DNA from 2 places in the Streptomyces sp. NPDC057565 genome. Region 2 is predicted to be linked to the other one. Evidence: predicted binding sites of a transcription regulator. Region 2 holds the regulator's gene; the other holds the start of a gene.
The links. Region 2 encodes HrcA, which represses chaperone genes, less so after heat shock. Its sites were predicted from a motif close to TTNGCACTCNGNNNNNCNGAGTGCNAA; they were not measured.

Region 1 (7,873 bases), on a different contig from region 2:
TGGTCGAGCTTGAGGCCGACCTCCTCGGCGATGACGGTCGCACCGGTGAGGGTGGCGATGTCGCCGAGCATGGCCTTGCGGCGGTCACCGAAGCCCGGGGCCTTCACCGCGACGGCGTTGAAGGTGCCACGGATCTTGTTGACGACCAGGGTCGACAGGGCCTCGCCCTCGACGTCCTCGGCGATGATCAGCAGCGGCTTGGAGCCACCGGCCTGGATGACCTTCTCCAGCAGCGGGAGCAGCTCCTGGATCGAGCCGATCTTGCCCTGGTGGATCAGGATGTACGGGTCGTCGAGGACGGCCTCCATACGCTCCTGGTCGGTCACCATGTACGGGGACAGGTAACCCTTGTCGAAGGCCATGCCCTCGGTGAACTCGAGGTCCAGACCGAAGGTGTTGGACTCCTCGACGGTGATGACACCGTCCTTGCCGACCTTGTCCATCGCGTCCGCGATGAGCTCGCCGACCTGCGAGTCCTGCGCGGAGAGCGCGGCCACGGCGGCGATGTCGGACTTGTCGTCGATCGGGCGGGCGGTCGCGAGGAGCTCCTCGGACACAGCCTTGACCGCGGCGTCGATGCCCTTCTTCAGGGCGGCCGGGGAAGCACCCGCGGCAACGTTGCGCAGGCCCTCGCGGACGAGCGCCTGGGCGAGCACGGTGGCGGTGGTGGTGCCGTCACCCGCTACGTCGTTGGTCTTGGTCGCCACCTCCTTCACCAGCTGGGCACCGAGGTTCTCGTACGGGTCGTCGAGCTCGACCTCGCGCGCGATGGTGACACCGTCGTTGGTGATGGTGGGAGCGCCGAACTTCTTGTCGATGACGACGTTGCGGCCCTTGGGGCCGATCGTCACCTTGACCGTGTCGGCAAGCTTGTTGACGCCGCGCTCAAGGGCGCGACGGGCGTCCTCGTCGAACTTCAGAATCTTCGCCATGGGAGCTGAACTGTCCTCTCGAACGAACTGCGCCCCTGACCGCCCGGCTTGTTATCTCGCAGGGGACCAGGGGCGCAGAACGGAAGCAAACGTGTGTGAATTACTTCTCGATGATCGCGAGCACGTCGCGGGCCGAGAGGACGAGGTACTCCTCGCCGTTGTACTTCACCTCGGTGCCGCCGTACTTGCTGTACAGCACGATGTCACCGGTCTTGACGTCGAGCGGCAGGCGCTCGCCGTTCTCGAAGCGACCCGGGCCCACGGCCAGGACGACGCCCTCCTGGGGCTTCTCCTTGGCGGTGTCCGGGATGACCAGGCCAGAGGCCGTGGTCTGCTCGGCGTCGAGCGGCTGGACCACAATGCGGTCCTCAAGCGGCTTGATGGCAACCTTGGAGCTGGTGGTCGTCACGATCCGGCCTCCCCCTTCGGAGATCTCGGGGTTAACTGCGGGGTTAACTGTCTGGGGTGGCGATCAGGTGGGTCCGTCGTCGCGGGTGCCGGACCTGCCGGTCGCACAGTACTGCTGGCACTCTCCAGCGGGGAGTGCCAGAGCTGACACTATGACCGCGATTAGCACTCGGTCAAGCGGAGTGCCAATTCAGTCCGGTCGTGGCGTCACCGCACCGGACTGTCCCGATGGGTCGACGTACGGGGAACGCAGGGACGGACCGCACCGTTCCGTACGACGGCGGGGAGATGCCGGACGTCGCGCCCCCGCGTCGGCGCCGACTGTCGGGACAGGTCTCGACATCGCTCCGGTTCCGCCCCTGATGGCCCCTCCGGGCGGCCGGGGCGGGCCGGGCCGCCTCCTGCACCGACCCGCCCGAGGCGGCCGAACCAACCGCCGACGAACCGGGCCGTGATCACATTCGGGGTGCTCACCCCGGCGGTCGTCGCGATCGGCGTCGCACCGCTGCGCGCGAACCGGCCCCGGGCCCGGTCCAGGCCTTCGCCGCGATCGCACCGTGCCTCATGACGGTGCGGACCGGGCACGTCGACTACCGCCGCTCGCACCCCGTACCGGCGCCCGCTCCGCCGGACGGTCCCGGACGGTCCGGCCGCCAGTGCCTCAGCGGCGAGGACGACGCCGTGGGCCCGGTCTCCGGCAGCCGACCCGGCCGACCGCAGGAGCCGACGACCGTCGGCCCCGCGGCCCCCTGATCACCCCGCACACCCGCCCGCCGCTCCGGCTCCGCCCCCGACGCTGGTCCCGGCTCCGGCTCCGGCGTCCGGTGCGGCCGGCTCACCTTCTGCGCGGCCTTCCGGCCCAGCCGTTCGATCGGGTCGACCGACTGCGCGCACCCGGCGGTGGCCGTCAGGAGCGCACCGGTTGCCAGTAGGCCGGCGAGCAGCCGGTGCGCCCTCCTCATGCGTAGTCCTCCAGCCGGGCCGCGGCGTACCCCTTGTCCGTGACGGTCCTCATGACGGCCCGCGCCGCATCAGGGCCGACCCATACCCCTGCGCGGTTAAATCTTCCTTTTGTCGTACAAGCTGCGTGGTTTCGCATACTGCCAGTGGGGGCTCGGCCGCTGGCTCCGACACCTCCGCCGGGCCCGCGCGGTCCCCCGGCTGGCTCACAATGGGCCGGTGAACGCCTTCGATCCGACCGACCCGACCGACCCGCTCGCCGCCTTCACGGCCCTGCGTACCCCCGAGGGCGAGGCACTCCTCGCCGAGCTGCGGGCGTACGACCCCTCCCAGGAGCTCGCCACCGCGACCCGGCTGCGCCGCAGCCATCCGGCCCCGCTGGTGTCGGCGGCGCTGGGGCAGGCACGGCTGCGGCAGCGGGCGGTGGCGAAGTTCGGCGCCGAGGACGCGTACCGGATGTTCTTCACCCCGAACGGCGTCGAGCAGGCGACCCGCACCTCGGTCGCCACCCACCGCGCCCGGCGCTTCGCCGAAGCGGGCGTACACAGCATCGCCGACCTCTGCTGCGGGATCGGCGGCGACGCCCTCGCCCTCGCCCGCGCGGGCATCTCCGTCCTCGCCGTGGACCGCGACCCGCTGACCGCCGAGGTGGCCCGCGCCAATGCCGCCGCACTCGGTCTCGACACCCTGATCGAGGTGCGCTGCGCCGATGTCACCGAGATCGACACGTCCGCGTACGACGCGGTCTTCGTCGACCCGGCCCGGCGCGGCGGACGCGGCAGGATCTTCGACCCCGAGGCGTACTCGCCACCGCTCTCCTGGGCGACCGCCGCCGCGCTGACGGCCCCCCGTGCCGCACTGAAGATCGCCCCCGGCATCCCGCACGAGGCGATCCCGGCGCAGGCGGAGGCCGAGTGGATCTCGGACGCCGGCGATGTCAAGGAGGCGGTGCTCTGGTTCGGTGAAGGGTTCGCCCCGGGCTCGTACCGCGCCACACTGCTCCCGGCGGGCGCGACCCTGTCGGCCCCGGCCGCACTGCCCGCCCCGCCCGTCGGACCGGTGGGCCGCTATCTGTACGAGCCGGACGGCGCCGTCATCCGTGCCCATCTGGTCGCCGACGTCGTGGAGCGGTCGGGTGGCCGGCTGGTCGACGAGACGATCGCGTACGTCACGAGCGACGAGCCGTACAACTCCCCCTACGCCTCCGCGTACGAGATCACCGACCAACTGCCCTTCAACATGAAGAAGCTGAAGGCACTGCTGCGGGAGCGGAAGGTCGGCGTCCTGACCGTCAAGAAGCGCGGCTCGGCCGTCGAACCGGAGGAGCTGCGCCGGAAGATGAAGCTCCAGGGCCCGAACGCCGCGACCGTGTTCCTGACCCGGGTCGCCGGGGCACCGACCATGCTGGTCGGCCACCCCGTGCGGCCCGACGTGCGTGCGAGCTCCTAGCGTGTGTTTGCCCCGTGAGGAGCGTCGTCCGAGTGTGCGTGCCGGGCGGCGCGACGGGGGCAAAGCGTGCCGGGAAGGGCACTAGGTCAGATCGGTCAGTTCGTCGGCGTACACCTGGGAGAGCGGCTGCGGGCCCACGTACTGCTGGCAGTTGCACTGCCCGGATTCGAAGCGGACCGGCTTCTTGCTCTCGTCCCAGGCCGTCGGCACCTCGACCCGCTCATGGCACTTGCCCTGCTTGTCATGCTTGGCAAGGTGGTGCGTGCAGCCGCAGATCGGCTCCGGCGGCCGGTTCGCCGCCTCGACGGCGAGGCGTTCCTGTTTGCCCGCCTCCAGCAGTTCCAGCTTGCGGGTGTGCCGGTTGCGCAGCGCCGTACGGACGTTGTCGACCACCCATCCGAAGCCACCGGTCCAGAAGATGATGAGCACCCACCAGTACCACTCCATATGACCCCTCCCCCTGCGCGGATCCTGCTACGCGGCCAGAATAGAGGCGCGTTCAGCGGTGAGCACCGCCGCGGACGGAGAACAGCGGCTCGGGCCCGGGCGCCCCGACGAGCACCCTCAGCACCCAACGGCGGTGCGCGAACGCCTTGGTGACCCCGATCAGACCGAGCAGCCAGCCGATCATCCCGAGCCCCATGACGAGGGCGACCGCACCGTAGGTGTCCTCGGGGGCCCTTGCACCCGCCGGAACGACCACGCAGGCGTACAGCCCGACCGCACACAACGCGAACGACGAGAGCACCCAGGCGAGGCTCGCACCGGAGGCACGCAGCCGCATGTCGCCGTCCGGATCGCGGTCCAACTCGCCCCAGGCGTCGAGCAGTCGGCGGATCTTCCGGTCGCGGCGCAGACCGACGACGACGAAGACCACCGACGGCACGACACAGCAGGCGCCCAGGACGGCGAGGACGACGCCGAGGACGGCACCGAAGATGTCGTACGACTCCTCGAACGTCAGGATCGCGGTCCCCACCAGCGACCAGCCGAGCGCGCACAGGGCGCCCCACAGCCACAGCAGCACCAGCCGGCCGCGCCCCACATGCATGGTGACCAGCTCGCCGAGGACGAACGCCCGGTCGGCGAGCAGGGCTTCCCTGTCGGGCCAGGACCGTATCTCGACGGGTGGAGGGGGCGGCGGCAACAGTGCGCGGCGGGACATGGGCCCGAGCCTACCGACCGGGTGCGGGCACAGTTCGGCGTGGCTTGCGTTGAAGCGCGCTCCAGCTCGTAACGTCCGAATGCGACCGGCTGACCGGATGCACGCACGTACCGAGGGAGAACACTGTGCAGTACACGCTGTTCGGCCGGACCGGCCTGCGGGTGAGCGAGCTGAGCCTCGGCGCCATGACCATCGGCGAGGACTGGGGGTGGGGCGCGGACAAGGAGACCAGCGCCCGGATCGTCGACGCGTACGCGGACGCGGGCGGCAACTTCATCGATACCGCCAACAACTACACCAACGGCAGCTCGGAGACGATCCTCGGCGAACTGCTCCGAGGCCGCCGGGACCGGTTCGTACTCGCCACGAAGTACAGCTGCGCCACCCGCACGGGCGATCCGAACGCGGCGGGCAACCACCGGAAGAACCTGGTCCAGTCGGTGGAGGCGAGCCTCGCCCGGCTGCGTACCGACCGCATCGACGTGCTGTGGGTGCACGCACGGGACAACTTCACCCCGGTCGAGGAGGTCATGCGCGCCCTCGACGACCTCGTACGGTCCGGCAAGGTGCTCTATCTCGGGGTGTCGGACTGGGCGGCGTGGGAGATCGCGCAGGCGAACACCATGGCCGAGCTGCGGGGCTGGACCTCGTTCGCCGGTTCTCAGCTGCGGTACAACCTGCTGGAGCGCACCCCGGAACGCGAACTGCTGCCGCAGGCCCGCGCCTTCGACCAGGCCGTGCTGGCGTGGAGCCCGCTCGCCGCAGGCAAGCTCACCGGGAAGTACCGCCGCGGCGAAACGGGCCGGCTGGACGCGCCCGCCTTCGACAATCGGGCCGATCGCCGGGAGGAGGAGGTCCTCACCGCGGTGCTGGAGGTCGCCGAACAGGGCGGCTGGAGCCCGGCGCAGGTGGCGCTGGCGTGGCTGTGCGGGCGGCCCGGGAACATCATCCCGATCGTCGCCGCCACCAGGGTGAGCCAGCTCGTCGACAATCTCGCCGGTGTCGATGTCGCGCTCGACGCCGCCGCGGTGCACCGGCTCGACGCGGCCAGCGAGGTAGCGCTCGGTTTTCCGCACGACTTCCTGCGGGAGCCGGGGGTCATGAGGAACGTGTACGGAGACCTCTGGGCGAACATCACGGACCGGCGCTCGACCTACCGCCGGACGGCGAGCGAGATCCGCTAGCGGCGCTCCGTAAGGGCTGTCCCGGCTCGCCGACCGGTCCGACGCGTGGGAGCAGGAGATCCGCGAACACGCCGGACGGCTGGCCGGGCCCCTGCCGCGGTACGTCACCGACGCGGTGCTGGCGACCGTACGGGAACTGGGCCGCGAGCAGCCGGACACCCTGGTCCACGGCGATCTGAACTACGGCAACGTGATCGCCGGCGCACGCGAGCCCTGGCTGGCCATCGACCCCAAGGGCTGGGTGGGCGACCCGGCGTACGACGGGATCACGCTGCTCCGCAGCCGCCTCGACACCCTGGACGCCACGCTGCAGCGCCGCGTCTCGCTCTTCGCGGACGCCGCCGAGCTGGACCGCGACCGGGTGCGCCGCTGGGCGCAGGCGCGTGCGGTGACGGCGGCCCACTGGGGACGGCTGCACGGGGACCCGGAGTGGCTGATCGCCGCGACCGACGGGATCGCGACGGCGCTCGTCCGATGAGGTGAGGCCGCAACGGTGTGCGGGACGGGCGGGGCCGGTGGCAACGGGGATCCCGCCCGTCCCGTCCGGTCTCAGCTGTCCGACCGGCCGTCCGGGTACTCGCTGTACCCGTCGAACCCGGCGTCCGCGCCGTCGTACTCGAAGTCGTCGGCGCCGTCGCCGCCCGCCCCCGACTCGGGGCTGTAGTCGTACTGGTCGGCCATGATGGCTCCTCTCGCGACGGGCGCCCGATGCGCCCCGGTCACGCGGTCAACGAGGCTGCCGGACCGGCCGATGCGCCCGCCCGACCCGGGCCACCTCAGTGGCGTACAGCCCGGTCGGCCGGTTGACCGATTCCCGCCCATGGCCCGTCAGTTGCCGATCATCGGGGCGACCTTGAGGCACGTGACGCACACCCGGCCCACCGGGACGGGTCCGCATCGGCCGGACGGCACGGACGCCGTCAGGCGTTGCGCAGCGCCTCGATGTCGAGCTTCTTCATGCCGAGCATGGCCTTCATGGCCCGGTCCGCCTTGGCCGGGTCGGGGTGGGAGAGCGCCTCGGACAGCCCGCGCGGAACGATCTGCCAGGACAGCCCGTACTTGTCCTTGAGCCAACCGCACTGGCTCTCCTCGCCGCCGTCGGTGAGCCTGTCCCACAGCTCGTCGACTTCCGCCTGCGTCTCGCAGTCGACGGCGAGCGAGATCGCCTCGGTGAACGGGAACTGCGGACCGCCGTTGAGCGCCACGTACTCCTGGCCGGCCAGCCGGAAGTCGACGGTCATGACGGTGCCCGGCTCGCCGGGCGACGACTCGGTGTAGTTCGACACGCCGAGCACCTTCGAGTCGCCGCCGAAGACGGAGATGTAGAAGTGCGCGGCCTCCTCGGCCTGGCTGTCGAACCACAGGAAGGTCTTGATCTTCTGCATGGTCTGCTCCTCGGCTGTCCGTACGGGCGTTGACTGTGCAAGGTAGACCGGGCGGGCCGCGGAAACTCATCGCTCCACGCCGGATTCCTTTTCCGCCCGGGCCAGCAGCAGCGCCCGCTCGCGCGCGTTACGGGTCAGGTCCGCCGCCCGCAGGAACTCCGCGCGTGCCTCGTCCGTGCGCCCCAGCCGCGCCAGCAGATCGCCGCGCACGCTCGGCAGCAGGTGGTACGCCTTCAGCGCCGGGTCCCCGGCCAGGGCGTCGACCAGCGCGAGCCCCGCCGCCGGCCCCTGCGCCATCGAGACGGCGACCGCCCGGTTCAGCTCGACGACCGGCGACGGGGCCGCCTCCAGCAGCAGTCCGTAGAGCGTGGCGATGACCGTCCAGTCCGT
Region 2 (7,873 bases):
GCGCGAAACAGGCCGTGCGAGAACAGGTCAGGAGCGGCGCCATGGGGCCCATTCCCTTGCAACGGGACTCTGTTCAGCGTCCCGATACCCACGTCGGGCGGGCGGACGCGCGGCCGGTCGCCCGGACGAGCCTGCCGGGGAACCTCCTCGCGCCGGCCGCCGCGCGCCGGTTCGTCCGGTCCGCTCTTGCCGAGTGGACCGGGCTCGGGCTGCCCGCGGCCGTGGGCTTCAGCGACCGGCTGGCCGACGACGCGTTGATCGTCGCCGATGAGCTCGTCACCAATGCCGTCGTGCACGCCGGGACCGCCGTCGAACTCCTCTTCCGGCTGGAGGAAGCGGCCGGGGACGAGGCCGCAGCCCTGGTGCTGGAGATCGCCGACCACCACCCCACCCGTTCCGTACACAGCGATCGCCCTGACCCGGTGCCCGCGGCGGACCCGGACGACCCGGCCGAGGGCGGGCGCGGGCTGCAGGTCGTCGCCGCACTTGCCGAACGCTGGGGCATCACGTACCGCACCGGCCTCAAGACCGTCTGGGCCCGTCTGCCCGTCGACGACTGGACCGCGCTGCCCGAGCCGGCCGCCGAGCCGGAACTCCGGGGCGGGCTGCGCACCGCCGAACTGCTCGCCCCCACCTCCCGGCGCGCTCTGCGCGACGACGCGGACTGGGCGGGCCGCGGTGCGCTCTCGTTCCTCGCCGAGGCCTCCGACCTGCTTGCCGGTCAGCTCGACGAGGACATCGTGGCGGCGCTCGCCGGGCAGTTACTGGTGCCCAGACTCGCCGACTGGTGCGCGATCTGGCTGGAGCCGGAGAACGGCGGGCCCGCTGCCGTCCCCCGGCTCGCGAGCGTCTGGCACCGTGACGAGGCCGAGACCGAGCAGCTGCGCCCCGTGTTGGAACAGGACCCGATCCGGTTGCCGGAGCGGGTGGGCACCGGGCCCGTCTCCATGCCGTGGCCCGGTGCCGACGAGGACGGGACCGGCCCGGGCGCCGACGAGCGCTCCAGCGGACGTGCGGGGGCCGCGCTCGCCTTTCGCATAACCGCCGGCGGCCGCACGCTCGGAGCCGTACTCCTGGGGCGGGAGGGCATCGCCCGCGTCCCCGACGGGGTGACCGCGCTGATCGAGGACTTCGTGCGCCGCGTCGGCCTCGCCGTCGGCGCCGCTCGCGCGTACACCCGGCAGGCCACCATCAGCCGCATCCTGCAGCGCGGACTGCTGCCCAGCAAGGTCGCCGACATCCCCGGCGTCACCAGCTCACTGGTGTACGAGCCCAGTGACGACGGTGTCGTCGGTGGTGACTTCTACGACATTTTCTCGTGCCCCGGCGACCGCTGGTGCTTCATCCTCGGCGATGTGCAGGGCAGCGGCCCCGAGGCCGCCGTCGTCACCGGTCTCGCCCGGCCCTGGCTGCGGCTGCTGGCCCGGGAGGGGTTCCGCGTCGGTGAGGTGCTGGACCGGCTCAACCGGCTGCTTCTCGACGACGCGATGGAGGCCGCCGAGGCCGCCGCGCTCATGGTCGCGGCCGCCGGCGGGCAGCATCTGGCGGAGGGCGGCCAGCATCTGCGGGAGGACGGTCCGCAGCTGCCGGACGGCGGGCAGCCCCGGTTCCTCTCCCTGCTGTACGGGGAAATGGTGCCGCTGCCCGGTGGCGGGGTGCGCTGCACGCTCGCCAGCGCGGGCCATCCGCTGCCGCTGCTGCTGCGGCCCGACGGCACCGTGCGGACCGCCGCCGAGCCGCAGGTGCTGCTCGGGGTCGTCGAGGACGTCGCATACGAGAGCCAGAGCTTCGACCTGGCGCCGGGGGACAGCCTGCTCTGCGTCACGGACGGGGTCACGGAGCGGCGCTCCGGGCCGGCGATGTTCGACGACGGGGACGGTCTCGCCCGGGCGCTGGCCGGGTGCGCCGGGCTGACCGCGGAGGGGATCGCGGACCGGATCAAACGCGCCGTTCACGAGTTCGCCGAGCGCCCGCCGGACGACGATCTGGCGCTGGTGGTCCTGCAGGCCCGGTGAGCGCGGGCGGGGTACGACCGGCGACGAGTGACAATGGACGGTATGCCTTCCGTACTGCCCGATGGTGAGCCCGTGCCCGACGACGGGGCGCTGCCCCGTCATGCCCTGGAAGGCGCCGCCGACCGGCCGCTCGGTTTCTACCTGCATGTGCCGTACTGCGCCACGCGCTGCGGGTACTGCGACTTCAACACGTACACGGCGACCGAGCTGCGGGGGTCGGGCGGTGCGCTGGCCTCGCGTGACAACTACGCCGCCCATCTGATCGGCGAGGTCCGCCAGGCCCGCAAGGTGCTCGGCGACGACCCGCGACCGGTCCGTACGGTGTTCGTCGGCGGTGGTACGCCCACGCTGCTGGCCGCCGGGGATCTCGTACGGATGCTGGCGGCGATCCGTGACGAGTTCGGGCTCGCCGACGACGCCGAGATCACCACCGAGGCCAATCCGGAGTCGGTCGACCCGGCGTATCTGGCGGAGCTGCGGGAAGGCGGCTTCAACCGGATCTCGTTCGGGATGCAGAGTGCCCGGCAGCACGTGCTGAAGATCCTCGACCGTACGCATACGCCGGGGCGGCCCGAGGCGTGTGTCGCCGAGGCCCGGGAGGCGGGCTTCGAGCACGTCAATCTCGACCTGATCTACGGCACGCCCGGGGAGTCCGACGACGACTGGCGGGCCTCGCTGGACGCGGCGATCGGAGCGGGGCCGGACCATGTGTCCGCGTACGCGCTGATCGTCGAGGAGGGCACGCAGCTGGCGCGGCGGATCCGGCGCGGCGAGGTTCCGATGACGGACGACGACGTCCACGCCGACCGGTATCTGATCGCTGACGAGGCCATGGCCGCGGCCGGCTTCTCCTGGTACGAGGTGTCGAACTGGGCCCGGACGGTGGAGGGACGGTGCCTGCACAACGAGCTGTACTGGCGGGGCGCCGACTGGTGGGGGGCCGGGCCGGGTGCGCACAGCCATGTGGGCGGGGTGCGCTGGTGGAACGTGAAGCATCCCGGCGCGTACGCGCAGGCGCTCGCGGAGGGGCGGTCGCCCGGCGCGGGGCGGGAGATCCTGTCGGCGGAGGACCGGCGGGTCGAGCGGATTCTGCTGGAGCTGCGGCTGGTCGACGGGTGTCCGCTGTCGCTGCTGGCGCCCGCCGGACTGGCAGCGGCGGGGCGCGCGGTGGAAGACGGGCTGCTGGAGGCGGCGCCCTATGCGGAGGGGCGGGCGGTGCTGACTCTGCGGGGGCGGTTGCTCGCGGATGCGGTGGTCAGGGACCTGGTGGACTGAGGGGGCGCGGGGGTACGGGTGCGCTTGCGGCGGGCCTGATCCCCCTGCCCACCCCTTCCCGGAACCGGGGGCTCCACCCCGGCCCCCGGTCGTCGGTCGCCGGACGGGCACTAGGCAGGCGCCGTCACGAAGTCGATCAGGTGTTCCACCGAGCCCAGCAGCGCCGGCTCCAGGTCCTTGTACGAGCGGACCGTCGACAGGATGCGCTGCCACGCGGCGCCCGTGTTCTCCGGCCAGCCGAGAGACCGGCACACGCCCGTCTTCCAGTCCAGGCCGCGGGGCACCACCGGCCAGGAGTCGATGCCCACCGACGCCGGCTTCACCGCCTCCCAGATGTCGATGTACGGGTGGCCCACCACCAGCACGTTCGCGTCGGTGACCTCGGCCGCGATCCTCGACTCCTTGGAGCCGGGGACCAGGTGGTCGACCAGGACGCCCAGTCGCGCATCCGGGCCGGGCGCGAACGAGCGGACGATGGACGGGAGGTCGTCGATGCCTTCCAGGTACTCCACCACCACACCCTCGATGCGCAGGTCGTCGCCCCAGACCCGTTCGACCAACTCCGCGTCGTGCCTGCCCTCCACGTAGATCCGGCCCGCCCGCGCCACCCGGGCCCGCGCCCCGGGGACCGCCACGGAACCGGAGGCCGTGCGGGCGGGGCGGGCCGGGCCGGTCGCCGAGGGGCGTACGAGGGTGATGACGCGGCCCTCCAGGCGGAAGCCGCGCGGTTCCATCGGGAACACCCGATGCTTGCCGAAACGGTCCTCCAGGGTCACCGTCGGGCCCTGCGCCGTCTTCTCGCAGCGGATCACCGCACCGCAGAATCCGGTGGAGACCTCCTCCACGACCAGATCGGGCTCGGCGGGGACCTCGGGGACGGGAGCGGACTTCTTCCAGGGCGGGGTCAGGTCCGGGTGGTAGCTGCGCATCGGACGACGATAGGACGGGAACCGGTCACGACACGCCGAAGGCTGCGGACAGCCGGTCGCGTTGTGCCCGTACGAACGCCGCGTCCACGACGGCCCCGTGCCCGGGTACGTAAATGGCGTCCTCGCCGCCCAGCGCCAGCAGCCGGTCCAGCGCGGCCGGCCAGCGCGACGGGATCGCGTCCGGGCCCGCCTGCGGTTCGCCCGACTCCTCGACCAGGTCGCCGCAGAGGACCACGGCCGGGGAGCCGGGCACGAGGGCGACGAGATCGTGGCCGCTGTGGGCGGGGCCCACGTTCGCCAGCAGCACCTGGCGGCCGCCGCCCAGGTCGAGCGTCCATGCGTCGCACACCTGGTGGTGCGGTGCCACCAGGACTTCCGCCGCCTGCGCCGCGTCCTCCTCGGACACCCCCTGGCGTACCGCGTCGGCGTACAACTCGTCCGCACTGCCGGTCAGGAGAGCGGCCGTGCCGATCGCGCCGTACACCTCGGCCCCGGCGAATGCCGCGGTGCCGAGCACATGGTCGAAATGAGGGTGACTGAGTGCGATATGCGTCACCCTCCGGCCGGTCATGGCCTGCACCTGGGTCCGTATCTCCACCCCTTCGCGCAGCGTCGATCCCGTGTCGAAGAGCAGGACCGCCTCCGCTCCGACCACCAGTGCGACCGTGGCATCCCACCCGGGGAGCCTCCGACGGCCCACACCGTTGCCCAGTCGCTCCCAGCCGAAGTCTTCCCAAGACGCGTCCATGCGGAGACGCTATCGGCAACGACCTGCACAGTCTCGGGGTAGCGTGGCCGGTCGCCCTTGCTAGGGCCCCACCCGGCCGCCGTACACTGGCGGGGGATCGCTGGCACTCGTACGCATCGAGTGCCAGGAATCGCCGGAGATCGACCAGAACCACCGAGGAAACACAGCTGGAGGTGTGCGCCATGCTCAGCGAACGCAGACTCGAAGTGCTGCGCGCCATCGTCCAGGACTATGTCGGCACCGAGGAGCCCGTCGGCTCCAAGGCGCTCACCGAGCGGCACAAGCTGGGGGTCTCCCCGGCCACCGTCCGCAACGACATGGCTGTGCTGGAGGACGAGGGTTTCATCGCCCAGCCCCACACCAGCGCGGGTCGCATCCCGACGGACAAGGGCTACCGGCTCTTCGTCGACAAGCTCGCAGGGGTCAAGCCCCTGTCGTCGCCGGAGCGCAGGGCCATCCAGAACTTCCTCGACGGTGCGGTCGACCTCGACGACGTCGTGGGCCGCACCGTACGGCTGCTCGCGCAGCTGACCCGGCAGGTCGCCGTCGTGCAGTACCCCTCGCTGACCCGGTCCACGGTGCGGCATGTGGAACTGCTGTCGCTGGCGCCCGCCCGGCTGATGCTCGTGCTGATCACGGACACCGGCCGGGTCGAACAGCGCATGATCGACTGTCCCGCGCCGTTCGGTGAGACCTCTCTGGCCGATCTGCGGGCCCGGCTCAACAGCCGGGTCGTGGGACGCCGGTTCTCGGACGTCCCGCAGCTGGTGCAGGACCTGCCGGAATCCTTCGAGAGCGAGGACCGGGGAACCGTGTCCACCGTGCTCTCCACCCTGCTCGAAACCCTCGTCGAGGAGACGGAGGAGCGGCTGATGATCGGCGGCACCTCCAACCTCACCCGCTTCGGGCACGACTTCCCTCTGATGATCCGGCCGGTGCTGGAGGCGCTGGAGGAGCAGGTCGTGCTGCTGAAGCTGCTCGGCGAGGCCAAGGACTCGGGCATGACCGTACGTATCGGGCACGAGAACGCCCACGAGGGGCTCAACTCCACGTCCGTCGTCGCGGTCGGCTACGGTTCGGGCGACGAGGCAGTCGCCAAACTCGGCGTGGTCGGACCGACCCGCATGGACTACCCCGGAACGATGGGAGCGGTACGCGCAGTGGCACGTTACGTCGGACAGATCCTGGCGGAGTCGTAAGTGGCCACGGACTACTACGCCGTTCTCGGCGTGCGCCGCGACGCATCTCAGGACGAGATCAAGAAGGCCTTCCGGCGGCTCGCACGCGAGCTGCATCCGGATGTCAACCCCGATCCGAAGACCCAGGAGCGGTTCAAGGAGATCAACGCCGCCTACGAGGTGTTGTCGGACCCGCAGAAGAAGCAGGTCTACGACCTCGGCGGTGACCCGCTGTCCGCCTCCGGCGGCGGTGGCGCGGGCGGATTCGGACAGGGTGGCTTCGGCAACTTCTCCGACATCATGGACGCGTTCTTCGGCACGGCGTCGCAGCGCGGACCGCGGTCGCGCACCCGGCGAGGCCAGGACGCAATGATCCGGCTGGAGATCGATCTCGCCGAGGCGGCGTTCGGTACCACCAAGGACATCCAGGTCGACACGGCCGTCGTCTGTACGACCTGCAGCGGCGAGGGCGCCGCACCCGGCACCTCCGCCCAGACCTGTGACATGTGTCGCGGCCGCGGCGAGGTCTCCCAGGTCACCCGGTCGTTCCTCGGCCAGGTCATGACCTCGCGGCCCTGCCCGCAGTGCCAGGGCTTCGGTACGGTCGTGCCGACGCCGTGCCCGGAGTGCGCCGGCGACGGCCGCATCCGTTCGCGGCGCACGCTCACCGTGAAGATCCCCTCCGGTGTCGACAACGGCACCCGCATCCAGCTCGCGGGCGAGGGCGAGGTCGGCCCCGGTGGCGGACCGGCCGGCGACCTGTACGTCGAGATCCATGAGCTGCCGCACCCGGTGTTCCAGCGACGCGGCGACGATCTGCACTGCACGGTCACCATCCCCATGACGGCGGGCGCGCTCGGCACGAAGGTGCCGCTGGAGACGCTCGACGGTCTGGAGGAGGTCGACATCCGGCCGGGCACCCAGTCCGGCCAGTCGGTCCCGCTGCACGGCCGCGGCATCACGCATCTGCGGGGCGGCGGACGCGGCGACCTGATCGTGCACGTCGAGGTGACGACCCCGTCGAAGCTGGACCCGGAGCAGGAGCGGCTGCTGCGGGAGCTGGCGAAGCTGCGTGGCGAGGAGCGGCCCACCGGTCAGTTCCAGCCAGGGCAGCAGGGACTCTTCTCCCGCCTCAAGGATGCGTTCAACGGTCGCTGAGGACCGTCCGCACCCCGCTTTTCCCTTGCGCTGTAGCGCCCGCCCGTCCCCGGACCGGCGGGCGCTACGGCGTTCCGCGTATACCGCTCCGGCCGTGCCGTGGCTGATTCGGCAGGGTGCACCGGACGTGACACGATGCGGTCATGTCATCCGCGTTGACCGATCTCTACCGGTATCCGGTCGTGCAGGCCCCGATGGCGGGCGGCGTGTCCTGTCCGCAGCTCGTGTCGGCCGTTGCCGAAGCCGGTGGGCTCGGCTTCCTGGCCGCCGGGTACAAGACGGCGGACGGCATGTACAACGAGATCAAACAGCTGCGCAGAATGACCGGCCAGCCGTTCGGCGTCAACCTCTTCATGCCGCAGCCGAACCTCGCCGACCCGAGCGCCGTCGAGGTGTACCGGCACCAGCTCGCCGGTGAGGCCGCCTGGTACGAGACCCCGCTCGGCGACCCGGACTCCAGCGGTGACGACGGCTACGAGGCCAAACTCGCGATCCTCCTGGAGGACCCCGTTCCGGTGGTCTCCTTCACGTTCGGCTGCCCCACCCGCGACGCCCTCGACGCGCTCGCCG

Region 1: the regulator HrcA is predicted to act here: its motif matches at 1,503-1,529, upstream of groES (co-chaperone GroES).

What each region holds. Positions count from the first base shown of each region.
Region 1 covers NZ_JBHVFU010000022.1:36,918-44,790, reverse strand. Annotated here, with positions in the region: gene groL (chaperonin GroEL) at 1-932, opposite strand, end outside; gene groES (co-chaperone GroES) at 1,033-1,341, opposite strand; gene ACFU8W_RS30175 (hypothetical protein) at 1,905-2,093, shown strand; gene ACFU8W_RS30170 (methyltransferase domain-containing protein) at 2,520-3,749, shown strand; gene ACFU8W_RS30165 (hypothetical protein) at 3,831-4,196, opposite strand; gene ACFU8W_RS30160 (hypothetical protein) at 4,249-4,914, opposite strand; gene ACFU8W_RS30155 (aldo/keto reductase) at 5,040-6,098, shown strand; gene ACFU8W_RS30150 (aminoglycoside phosphotransferase family protein) at 6,115-6,576, shown strand; gene ACFU8W_RS30145 (hypothetical protein) at 6,648-6,779, opposite strand; gene ACFU8W_RS30140 (VOC family protein) at 7,019-7,483, opposite strand; gene ACFU8W_RS30135 (RNA polymerase sigma factor) at 7,550-7,873, opposite strand, start outside.
Region 2 covers NZ_JBHVFU010000004.1:158,062-165,934, reverse strand. Annotated here, with positions in the region: gene ACFU8W_RS10830 (SpoIIE family protein phosphatase) at 42-2,015, shown strand; gene hemW (radical SAM family heme chaperone HemW) at 2,058-3,290, shown strand; gene ACFU8W_RS10820 (DUF3097 domain-containing protein) at 3,401-4,219, opposite strand; gene ACFU8W_RS10815 (MBL fold metallo-hydrolase) at 4,245-4,967, opposite strand; gene hrcA (heat-inducible transcriptional repressor HrcA) at 5,150-6,166, shown strand; gene dnaJ (molecular chaperone DnaJ) at 6,167-7,303, shown strand; gene ACFU8W_RS10800 (nitronate monooxygenase) at 7,447-7,873, shown strand, end outside.